One region of the Jonquetella sp. BV3C21 genome, then DNA from elsewhere that is predicted to be linked to it. Evidence: riboswitches for the same ligand, from Rfam matches in the RefSeq annotation. Region 1 holds a riboswitch; each other region holds the start of a gene.
What was found. A riboswitch is a leader RNA that binds a small molecule or an ion and turns the genes downstream of it on or off. The one in region 1 is predicted to bind cobalamin.

Region 1 (3,267 bases):
TCACCATCGCGCGAAGGGAGCGGGCGCACTGGCGGAAGCTCTGGAAAATCGGGATGCCCGCGTCCTTCAGCCGCTGAATGAACGAGCCGCCGTGGGCCTGGTCGATCATCCAGACTACCGCTTGGGGCTTTTCCGCCGTCTGATAGTTGCGGATCAGCTCGTCAGCCATCACGTCGCCGGCCTTGCCGATAACCATCGACAGGGCCGTGACGACCATGTGAACGTCCGGGTCGTCCATGGCCGTTTTCAGGACCTGCTGGAACTTCTCCGGCGTCTCGGAAACCTGAATCGTCATGTCCACCGGGTTGCGGGGCGAGCCGAACGACGGGATGTTCTCGGCCATCTTCTTCTGCGTGTCCGCCGAGAGCTCGGGGACCTGAATTTTCAGGTCCGTCAGGCTGTCGGCCATCACGATGCCCGCGCCGCCGGACGTGGTGAGAATGGCGACCCGGTCGCCGGTCGCCCGCTGGCGGGCGCCGAACATCTGGCCGATGCCGGTGATGTCGTCCATGTCTTCCATTGGAATGATGCCGTACTGGTCGAAGATCGCGTCCCATACGGCTTCGTCGCCGGTCAGAGCGGCGGTGTGGCTCTGGGCCGCCTTCTGGGAGATCGGCGACCGGCCGGCCTTCAGGACGGCCACGGCGATATTCCTCTCGCGGGCGTCCTTGACCATCTGGAGGAACCGCTGGCCGTCGCCAATGCCTTCAAGGTACATCATCAGGAGGCGCACCTGCGGGTCGCAGATGACGTAGCTGGCGCACTCCACCGCGTCGACGTCCGCTTGGTTGCCGGTGGTCACCACGTAGCGGTAGTTCACCCCGTGATCGAGTCCGACGCCGAACGACGAGAAACCGAACGCGCCGCTCTGGGAGACGAACGCCACGTGTCCGGCCTTGGGCGGATCCACGTCCAGCAGGGCGCCGGTAAAGGTGAGCGGCGTCTTTTCGGCCAAGTTGAGCAGCCCTTGGCAGTTGGGCCCCAGAATGCGGATTTTGCCGCTTCGGGCGATCGACAGAATCTGTTCCTGCAGTTTTTTGTTGCCCGTTTCGGCAAAGCCCGACGAGTAGATGACCGCGTTAGGAATGCTCTTGGCGATGCAGGTCTCCAGCACCGACGGGACGATGTTCGCCTTGACGCTGATCACCGCCACGTCCGCTGAGCCGGGAATATCAGCTAGGTTTTTATAGCACTGGTACCCGCCGACTTGGTCGTACTTAGGGTTGACCGGGAACAGGTCGCCGGAAAAGCCAAATCGTTTCATCACCTTGATCGTGCGGCCGGTCAGGCTGTCAAGGTTGGCGGACGCGCCGACGACGGCGACGCGGCGGGGACAGAAAAGCCGGTGAAGCGGGTGTTCGGAAAGGTTCATGATCAGGACTCCTTCACGAAAGATTGTGTTGCCGACAAAAAAGGCCGTCCCAGCGGGACGGCCGAATACGTCAACGACAGCGCCTGTCGTCAGTAAGGACGAAGACGCAAGTCAGAAATCGCTCCGAGTCCACGCGGGGATTTTTGCGCGCCTCGCTAGGCCGGTCTCCTGGCTTGCTATCGCTCTTTGGAACACCTTCCCGGAAAACTTCCAGTGGTTTGCTGTTCCGCAGTCAAGCATACAGTGGCGGGTCCGCGCCGGCTTTTTACCGGACTTCCCGATCACCCAGCGAGGTTTCTTTGTAATTTTACGATACTCGGATCGCTTCAGCGCGTCAAGGGTGATTCACCCGTCCTGCCGCGGATAAAAAACGCCCGGCGCCGCAGAAAAGCAGCTCCGGGCGTTTGCGGTTTTTTTACTTCTTGGCTCCGCCGGCCAAAATGAAGTCCAACAGCACGATGTCGTGATCCGGGTGCTGGCTTCGGCCCGGCGAGCGGCGGGGAATCGACGACTCGGCCTCTCGAAGAGCCGGCGGGCGGGAGAACGTCAGGCTGGCGTAGCCGATATGGTCCAGCGACGAGCGGGTCGCGTCGTAGCTGTACAGGCCGTCGGGCAGGGTCAGCAGGCGAAAGGCCGTCTTCGGCGACTCGTAATTGAAGTCGCCGGTGATAAAGATCGGACCGTTGAGCGACGAGACCAACCGGTCCAGCGCTTCCAGCTGGGCAGCCCGCTTGGCGTCGTTGTACGCCTTGGCCGATACGACGTCGCTCTTGCCCCGGGTGCTCTGGCTTTTCAGGTGGACGTTCACCAGCGTGAACTGAAAGCCGCTCGCCTTGTCCTTAAAGGTCGCGACCAGCGGCGGCCGGTCGAAGAGCCGAAACGTCGAGCCGTCGTGCTGAAACGACGCGTTGGCGAAGTAGACGTCCGGGCCTGACAGCATTTGAACTGCCGAGTCCTTCCAGAGAAAGTACAGGTCTTGGCTGCTCGCCGTGTCGTTGCCCGCAAACCGCCAGCCCGGCAGGTGGCGGGCGACCAAGTAGGTCATCGCGCCGTCGCCTTCGATTTCCTGCAGCGACAGCAGGTCGGCTCGGCTGTCTTGAATCGTTTGAGCCAGATGGGCGCAGTCTTCCGGCGTGTAGCGCTTCTGCCCCGTCACGGCGAAGTACTCGATGTTGAACGTGCCCAAGCTGAAGGCCTCGGCCGGCAGCGGCTGGAAGACGCAGGCCGCGGCGATGGCGCACAGCGCGGCAAAGAACTTTTTCATCGGATCGCTCTCCTTTTTGAGGGCTATAGAAGAGGGCTGAGCAGCCGGGTGAGCGCTTGAACGGCCCGGGCGGGACGTCCCCGCAGCGACCACCGGCGAGGGTTCAGAGGGACGCAGGAGCGCAGATAGCGGTTCTGAATGTGCAGCAGCGAATGGGCCTCTTGGGTGCCGTAGAGCACCAAACTGATTTCAAAGTTGAGCGCGAACGACCGGGTGTCAAAGTTGCTGCTGCCGACGAACGCCAGATCGTCGTCCACCGTGATAGTCTTGGCGTGAAGCATGCCGCCGTGGTACAGGAAAATCTTCACACCTGCGGCCAAAAGGTCGCTGTAATAGGCCTTCGCCGCGTTTCCAACGATAAAGTGATCGGTCTTCGCCGGGACGAGCAGCCGAATCCGGACCCCTCGGCGCGAGGCCGTCTGCATGGCCTGAATCAGGCTGACCGTCGGGATCAAGTACGGCGTCGTGATGGTTACCTGACGGCGCGCTCCCATGATGGCCGACAGCACCAACATGAGGTAGTTCTCCGTGTCGTACGACGGGCCGCTCGGGACGGTCTGGAGCGACCAGTTCCCCGGCGTCTCCGGCGCAGCCAGCAGGTGGGACACGTCGAGGAGCTCGCCGGTTTCAA
Region 2 (3,267 bases), on a different contig from region 1:
ACTTCTCCGACAGCTCCAACGTCATGACGTCTTCCGGACTGACCGACTACGCGAAAGAAAAGGGCTGGTGGGACGGCAGAGAGCCGTTCAGCTTTGCGAAGACATTTGATCCCCGGCCGGCCGACAGCCCGAAGGCCTACTCGGCTCGGCGGGAGTGGAGAGCGATGAGCATTCTCAGCCCGTCGGGCAACTGGCCGGTACAAAACGACGCGGTTGCCTATCCTATTTTCGTCAAGCCGGATGCTAAGCTGACGGTTCAGGACCTGATGAAGCTCTACGGGGACCACATGGAAGGGACGCCCTACGACCTAACCAAAGGTCCGGCCGCCGGGCCGTTTGGCAACCCGAGCCGTTGGACGGTGGAGCAGAAGGCCCTGCCCGACGACCTGAAAGGCCTCGATTGGGAGCGACCGATTTCGATTTTCCGCTGTTCGTACAGTTTCGTGGCTCAGTGCCGGGCTTGGCTGCCCGAGCCGCTGAAGGCCCTCCTGTGGCTGGGCCTTGGGGCGACGGACACGACCGTCTACGCGCCGATTTACTGCGGCGCCACATCCCTGCCGGAGGAGTGGTCCCGGGGCGCAAGAGACCGGTTTGACCCGAACAGCGCGTGGTGGGCGTTTGAGTTCGCCCGCAACTGGGCGTGCCTGCGGTGGGATGCGATGTTTAAGGAGATCACTGAGGCTCGGCAGAAGCTCGAGCAGTCGTACTTTGACGCTCAGCCCGGCCTAGAGCGTCTGGCGGCCGAAATTGCGGAGACGAGCGTTGAGTCGGCGCGGACGTTCCTTACCGGCTACAGCTCGACCTGTCTGAGCGACCTGTCGCGCCGGTGGTGGGCTCTCTGCTGGCAGCTGGTCGGCCAGTATCACAGCGGCATGAAAGTCACCGAAGGCGTGAGCCAAGAGAACTTGGGCTACCCGATCGACTACCTGCGGGAAGTCGGGTTCGGCTCGACGTGGAGGCCCGGCAAGTAACGGGACGCACGATCCACAAAAACGAATCAGCGGCCTGCCTATTCAAGGCAGGCCGCTGATTTTTCGTGAGAAAAAGCGCAGGCCGTTCCTTGCTGAAGGGAACGGCCTGCGCTGGAGCATGAATCTTCCGCAATGCGTGAACGCGTCGATTTCTTAGGGGGGAACCGGAGCGGAAGAATTCAAAGGTTGAACCGGAGCGCGGACGCTCCGAAGTTCTCAAAGGTTGTCAGTTTCGTCGAAAAGCTCTTCGGCGACGGCGAGCCGTTTCTGGTCGAACCGGCGGTTGCGGAAGAACAGGACGAGGTCAATGGTCACCATGATGATGTTCACCGCGTACATGGTCAAGACGGCGACGCTGTATCCGGCCGGATCCATCAGACACTTGGAAATGCCAGCCGCGTAACCCACAAGGATGACGATGAGGAACATCAGGCTCTTGCCGCCGACCGTTCGGGACGTCCAGCTCTTGTAAATGGACAGGGGCCAGGCGCAGCCAAAACAGATCAACATAACCGTCTCCAACACGTTCACCAACGACATTTAGGAAACCCCCTTTGAATTTGTCGTGTCCCAAAAAAAGCGGGAAGAGCCTCAGCTCTTCCCGCGGAACACGAGTAACTGACCGCTTTACAGCGGCTTGTCACCGGACTCCCGAAATCCCGCGGGCGGTCGTGTGTCTCATCTTGTGGTGGGTATCCTGGCTTCCTTCAACCGGCGGGACGCCTTCCGGGCAGGTGACTGCCGTGGCTTTTATCCCGTCGTCAGGTTCACAGTGGCGGCTCCGCTCCGGATTCAAACCGGATTCCCCGCTCCTCAAGACGTTTAACATTACTGTGTTAAGGTACTCTGATTCCCTCAACTTGTCAATGCTGAGGACAAAAAGTACGTGAGATGTGGGGTATAATTCCAAAAGCGAAGCCGCTTCTTTGATTGGGAAAGGGTGTGTTGGCGTGATTGAGGCTGTGGCCTTTGATTTTGATTTGACGCTGGTGGACAGCAGTCAAGGCATTTGGGCGACCATCTGCGCCTTGGCGGACGAACTGGGGCTGAGAAAGCCGTCGCTCGACGAGGTGAAGGCGACGATCGGCTATTCTCTCAAAGACGCCATGGCCGGGTTCTGGGGGCGTTTGGGCGACGGTTGGGTCGAACGGTATCGGGAGATCTTTGCCGCCCAGCACTACCAAGGCGTCGTTCCTCTGCCGGGCGTCATTGAGACGCTCAAAACCCTAAAGAGCCGCGGAATCGGCGTGGCGGTGGCCACAAACCGCCTGTCGCCCGACGACGTCGTCAACGCTTCCGGCGTGGGTGCCGTCTGCTCGGTGATCGTGGGAATCAGGACGCTGCCGTCCAAGCCGTCAGGGGCCATCATCTCGGAGGCCTTTCGGCTTTTGGGCGTCGATCCCCAGAGCTCGGCCTACGTGGGCGACACAGACATCGACATGATCGCGGCGGCGAACGCCGGGTGCATGCCCATCGGCGTCACGACTGGCAACCACTCGGCCGCCGATTTGCAGAAGGCCGGGGCTCGGCACGTGCTTTCTTCCGTCGTCGAACTGCCGGATCTGTTGGCGGGGCTGGAATGACCGGCTGCTCAGTTCCGGAAGAGTTCGGCCGCGCCGTCTCGTGGCGGGCCTTCGACGACCAAGCTCTGGACGAGGCGCGGGCTAAAAACGTCCCGCTGTTCGTCCTCGTTCACGACGAGACCAGCCCGTGGAGCTGGGCCGAAGCCGACGTCCTAGCCGGCTCCGAGGTTGCCGGTATGCTGGCAAAAGATTTCATTCCCGTCTTTGCCGACGCGAACGCCTATCCCGCCCTTGCTCTGGCAGGTCAAGCCCTCTGCCGGCTCTTTGACGCGCCCGGGTGGCCGCTGATTCTCATTTTGACGCCCGAACTGCGGCCGATTTTCGCCACCTCGTGGCTGCCGCCTCGCAAGGGCGCCAAGTTGGCCGACTACCTGCCCCGAATCAAGTGGCTTTGGTTGATGAAGCGGGCCGAAGTCGAGTCGGCCGGGCTGGCAAACTGGGCGAACTGGAAGCGGGCCTTAGCGCCGCTGCCGGCTTCTTCCGAGCCAGCCGACTGGAATGAGTTGGTCAGCCGAGCCGTGAGTGAGGACGCTGACGAGGAGTTCGGCGGTTGGGGAACGGAGCATAAGTTCCCGTGGCCTTGGCGGCTGCGCTTGGCCCTGCGGGATCCGGCGTTTCGGAAGCTGGCCGACAGGACGCTGCTGGCCCTGCTGACCGGCGGGCTCAACGATCGGTTCTGGGGCGGCTTTCACGCCTACAGCTTAGATCGCCAG
Region 3 (3,267 bases), on a different contig from region 1:
CTTTGTGAGCGGCCAAGGTCCCGACCACGCCAGCGGCCAGCGCCAACAGCACCGGCGGCAGATCGGCCAGCCGGGCGGTCGAAAAGCTGCCCAGCATCCAGAACATCGCGCTGCGCAGCTCCGAGTCGTTGTGGGCCTCGCAGAGCGTGAACGCCGTTAAGGCTGAGAAAAACGCCCCGACGCCCAGCCCTAAAAGCACCAGCCGCAGGGCTGACGGCCTTTTTCCCGCCAGCGACAGCACGACGGCCAGCGAGAGCACGGCGCCGGCGAAGGCGCCCAGCTGGACGGCCCACCCGCCGGCCCACGGCAGCCCGCCGAAGATGATGATCCACACCGCGCCGGCCGACGCCCCGCTGGAAAGGCCCAGCACGTACGGTTCGGCTACCGGGTTGCGAGTCAAAGTCTGCATCAAGACGCCGGCCAGAGCCAAGACCGCCCCTCCAGAGGCGGCAAGAAGCACCCGGGGAAGGCGCAGCCCCCAGACGATCGCCTCGGCCGCTGGCCCTCCGCCCGGGCCGCCCCACAGGTGCGAGACGAGGACGGCCGCCGTCTGGGACAGCGGGACGTGAACCGCGCCGATGCCGAGCGACAGCAGCACCGAGACGACCAAGAAGACCAAAAGAAAGGGCAAAAGCGTGCCCGCTTTTGCCCTCCTGTCAGTTCTAGTCGCCATACACAGCCTTGCTCAGCCGCTCCAGAGCGTCGATGTTCCGGATGCCCGGGCAGATATCAGCCAAGCTCACCTGTGCGAACGCGTTGTTCTTGATGGCCGTCACGTCCTTGAGGGGCGCGAAGTTCTTAAGCCACTCGATCTTCGTGGGCGCGTCGGTCTCCTGGAAGCGAACGCTCTTGCTGTAGCCGATGACCACGATCACGTCCGGGTTTCCGGCCACGACTTCTTCCCAGCTGCACTTGCCCCACGTCTTCTTCACGCCCTTGCCGGCCAAAATGTTCTCGGCGCCGATCAGGCGGAACAGGTTGGTGGTGAAACCCTCATACACGGTGAACGCGTCGTCGCTGCCCGAATCGTAGATGAAAATCTTCTTCGCGGGCTTGCCGGCAATGCGCTTCTGAATCGCCGCCAGCTGCTCCTTCTGCTTTTCCACGTACGCCTTCGCCCGGTCTTCAACCCGGAAGATGCGCCCGAAGGTCATGAAATCGTCAAACAGCGTGTCCAGGTTGGCGTCAAAGTCCACGGTCGAACGGGGAATGAAAATCTTCACGTTCCGATCGAGCAGCGCCTGAGCTTCCAGCCCCTTCTTGGAGAAGGCGGTAGCCCAGCCGGTGGCGAAGTCCGGCGAAGTGGCCATGAAGACTTCCATCGACGGCCAAGTGTCGGACAGCACGGGGACCTTCTTGTACGCCTCGGCAACGGGCGGATAAATCGGCTCCTCGAGGAACGCGGTGCCGACCATCGACGGCTCGAGCCCCAGAGCCAGCATCATCTCAGTGGTGAAGTGGGACAGGCTGACCGCCCGCTTGGGCGCCTGCTCGAATTTGCAGGTGTACTTGACCCCGTCCACCTCGCCGGAGACGGTCGGCACGTCCTGAGCGCCGGCCCCTGACGCCGCCATCGCGAGAGCCGCAGCTGCAGCTCCCAGGGAAAGCAAAACCTTTTTGGATCCAAACATTCTCCCATTCCTCCTTTGTGATCTGTTCCTGCTGTCTTTAAAACTGGCTAAAAAAGCGACGGGCCTTTGCCCGTCGCTGTTGCCGCCGTTGGGGTAAGCGCCCTCGGCGAAACATCGAAGTTACCCGTAGGCCGCGGGCCATCGAAGACTCGCGTCCGGCCAGCAGTCTGACTCGCCGGGCCCCGAGGGGCCCGAGCTCACAGTGGCGGCACCGCGCCGGATTTTCACCGGCTTCCCTGGGCCGAAACGCGTTCATTTGACGTTTTGCTCATCATAAAACAGACCGCTCAGCCAGTCAAGAATTCTCTTTACAAAAAAGCCGACGCGAGAGCCATCCAAACGGCAGCCGTTCCGGCGCCGATGACGGTCCCACATGCCAGCAGGCCCGACAGGTACTCCGCGTCGAGGCCGATCGACCGGCCGATGATGTAACAGTTGAACGCTGGGCTGGCCGCGCAGGTGATGACCGTCGCCACCATAGCCGTCTTATCCGACAGAGGCCAAACGAGATAACAGGCGAAGACGAAAAGCGGCAGCAGAACCAGCTTGACCGCCAAGTCAGGCCAGCAGCCTTTCAGCGCCCGGGGGAGACCATGAAGGTCCAGCGACGCGCCGATGACGACGAGGGCCAGAGCCGTCGAGCCCTGCCCCATAATTCCCAAGGCCGTCAGCAGCCATTCAGGGATGACCGAGGCCGTGCCGGTGAAGACGAACCCCATCGCCAAAAGCGGCGCGATGAACACCGGGTTGACGGCGGTCCGCTTGGCCCCGTCGGCCAAGCCCTGCCAGTCAAACCGGCCGGACAGGGCGACCTCCGCCGCCATCAGCGGGCCGATGTTGTAGAACGGCGTCGACAGCGCGACGAAAGCCGCCATGGCCGACTCGCCGTCCTCGCCCAGCCACAGGGCGACCAACGGCATGGCCACGTAGATGATGTTGCTCCGCACGTCGGCCAGAAAGACCGCGCCGACCCGCCGCCGGTCAAATCCCCGAAGCCACGCCAGCAGTCCCGCCGCCGCCATCGCGAACAGGAACCCGCCATAAATGATCAGCGTGTACCTCAGCCCCTGGACCTGTCCGGGCCGGAACTTGAGCCCCGCGACGAACAGGGCCGCCGGCATGAAAGCATAAAAAAGCAGCTGGGTCATTCCGACCTCAGCCGCTTCGGTCACAATCCCGCGTCCATGGAGCCACCACCCCAAAAACATCAAGGACAGCAGCGCAATAACAGGTGAAACGACAGACATCCAATTCTCCTCTCCAGATGAACTACAGCAGATAAAGCACAGCGCCGTTTCTCTACGGCTTGGAAGGTTCCGGCACGAGCTCCTGAAGCTCTCCCGGCTCGGAAAAGATCGACGAAACGGTAAAAGAAACCGATCGCTTCCTGCCCGTACCGTCCATGACCGTCGCCTCGTGCTTGCCCGGCTTCATCGGCCACATCACCGAGTCAGTTCCGGAAGGCGACGTGCCGACGAACTGTCCGTCGACAAACCAGTGAACTTGGCCCGCTCCCTCGCACCGCAGAGCCAGCTTGCTGCCCTGCTCGTAGTACAGGTAGTCCGCCCCGTCCAACGGAGAGGCCACGATCATCTGACCGGGCCTGTCGCGGCCGGACATGTAGCGGGAAAGCTCC

Region 2: it holds a riboswitch for cobalamin, as region 1 does, so the genes downstream of both, HMPREF1249_RS02665 (hypothetical protein) here and HMPREF1249_RS00495 (acetate--CoA ligase family protein) in region 1, are expected to answer to the same signal.
Region 3: it holds a riboswitch for cobalamin, as region 1 does, so the genes downstream of both, HMPREF1249_RS07520 (ABC transporter substrate-binding protein) here and HMPREF1249_RS00495 (acetate--CoA ligase family protein) in region 1, are expected to answer to the same signal.

What each region holds. Positions count from the first base shown of each region.
Region 1 is NZ_AWWC01000003.1:18,205-21,471, forward strand. It holds gene HMPREF1249_RS00495 (acetate--CoA ligase family protein) at 1-1,372, opposite strand, end outside; cobalamin riboswitch at 1,514-1,676, opposite strand; gene HMPREF1249_RS00500 (endonuclease/exonuclease/phosphatase family protein) at 1,788-2,636, opposite strand; gene cls (cardiolipin synthase) at 2,660-3,267, opposite strand, start outside.
Region 2 is NZ_AWWC01000008.1:168,732-171,998, forward strand. It holds gene HMPREF1249_RS02660 (dipeptidase) at 1-971, shown strand, start outside; gene HMPREF1249_RS02665 (hypothetical protein) at 1,188-1,511, opposite strand; cobalamin riboswitch at 1,642-1,802, opposite strand; gene HMPREF1249_RS02670 (HAD family hydrolase) at 1,922-2,554, shown strand; gene HMPREF1249_RS02675 (DUF255 domain-containing protein) at 2,551-3,267, shown strand, end outside.
Region 3 is NZ_AWWC01000029.1:38,542-41,808, reverse strand. It holds gene HMPREF1249_RS07525 (FecCD family ABC transporter permease) at 1-673, opposite strand, end outside; gene HMPREF1249_RS07520 (ABC transporter substrate-binding protein) at 663-1,631, opposite strand; adenosylcobalamin (AdoCbl) riboswitch at 1,741-1,895, opposite strand; gene HMPREF1249_RS07515 (AEC family transporter) at 1,940-2,878, opposite strand; gene pbpC (penicillin-binding protein 1C) at 2,931-3,267, opposite strand, start outside.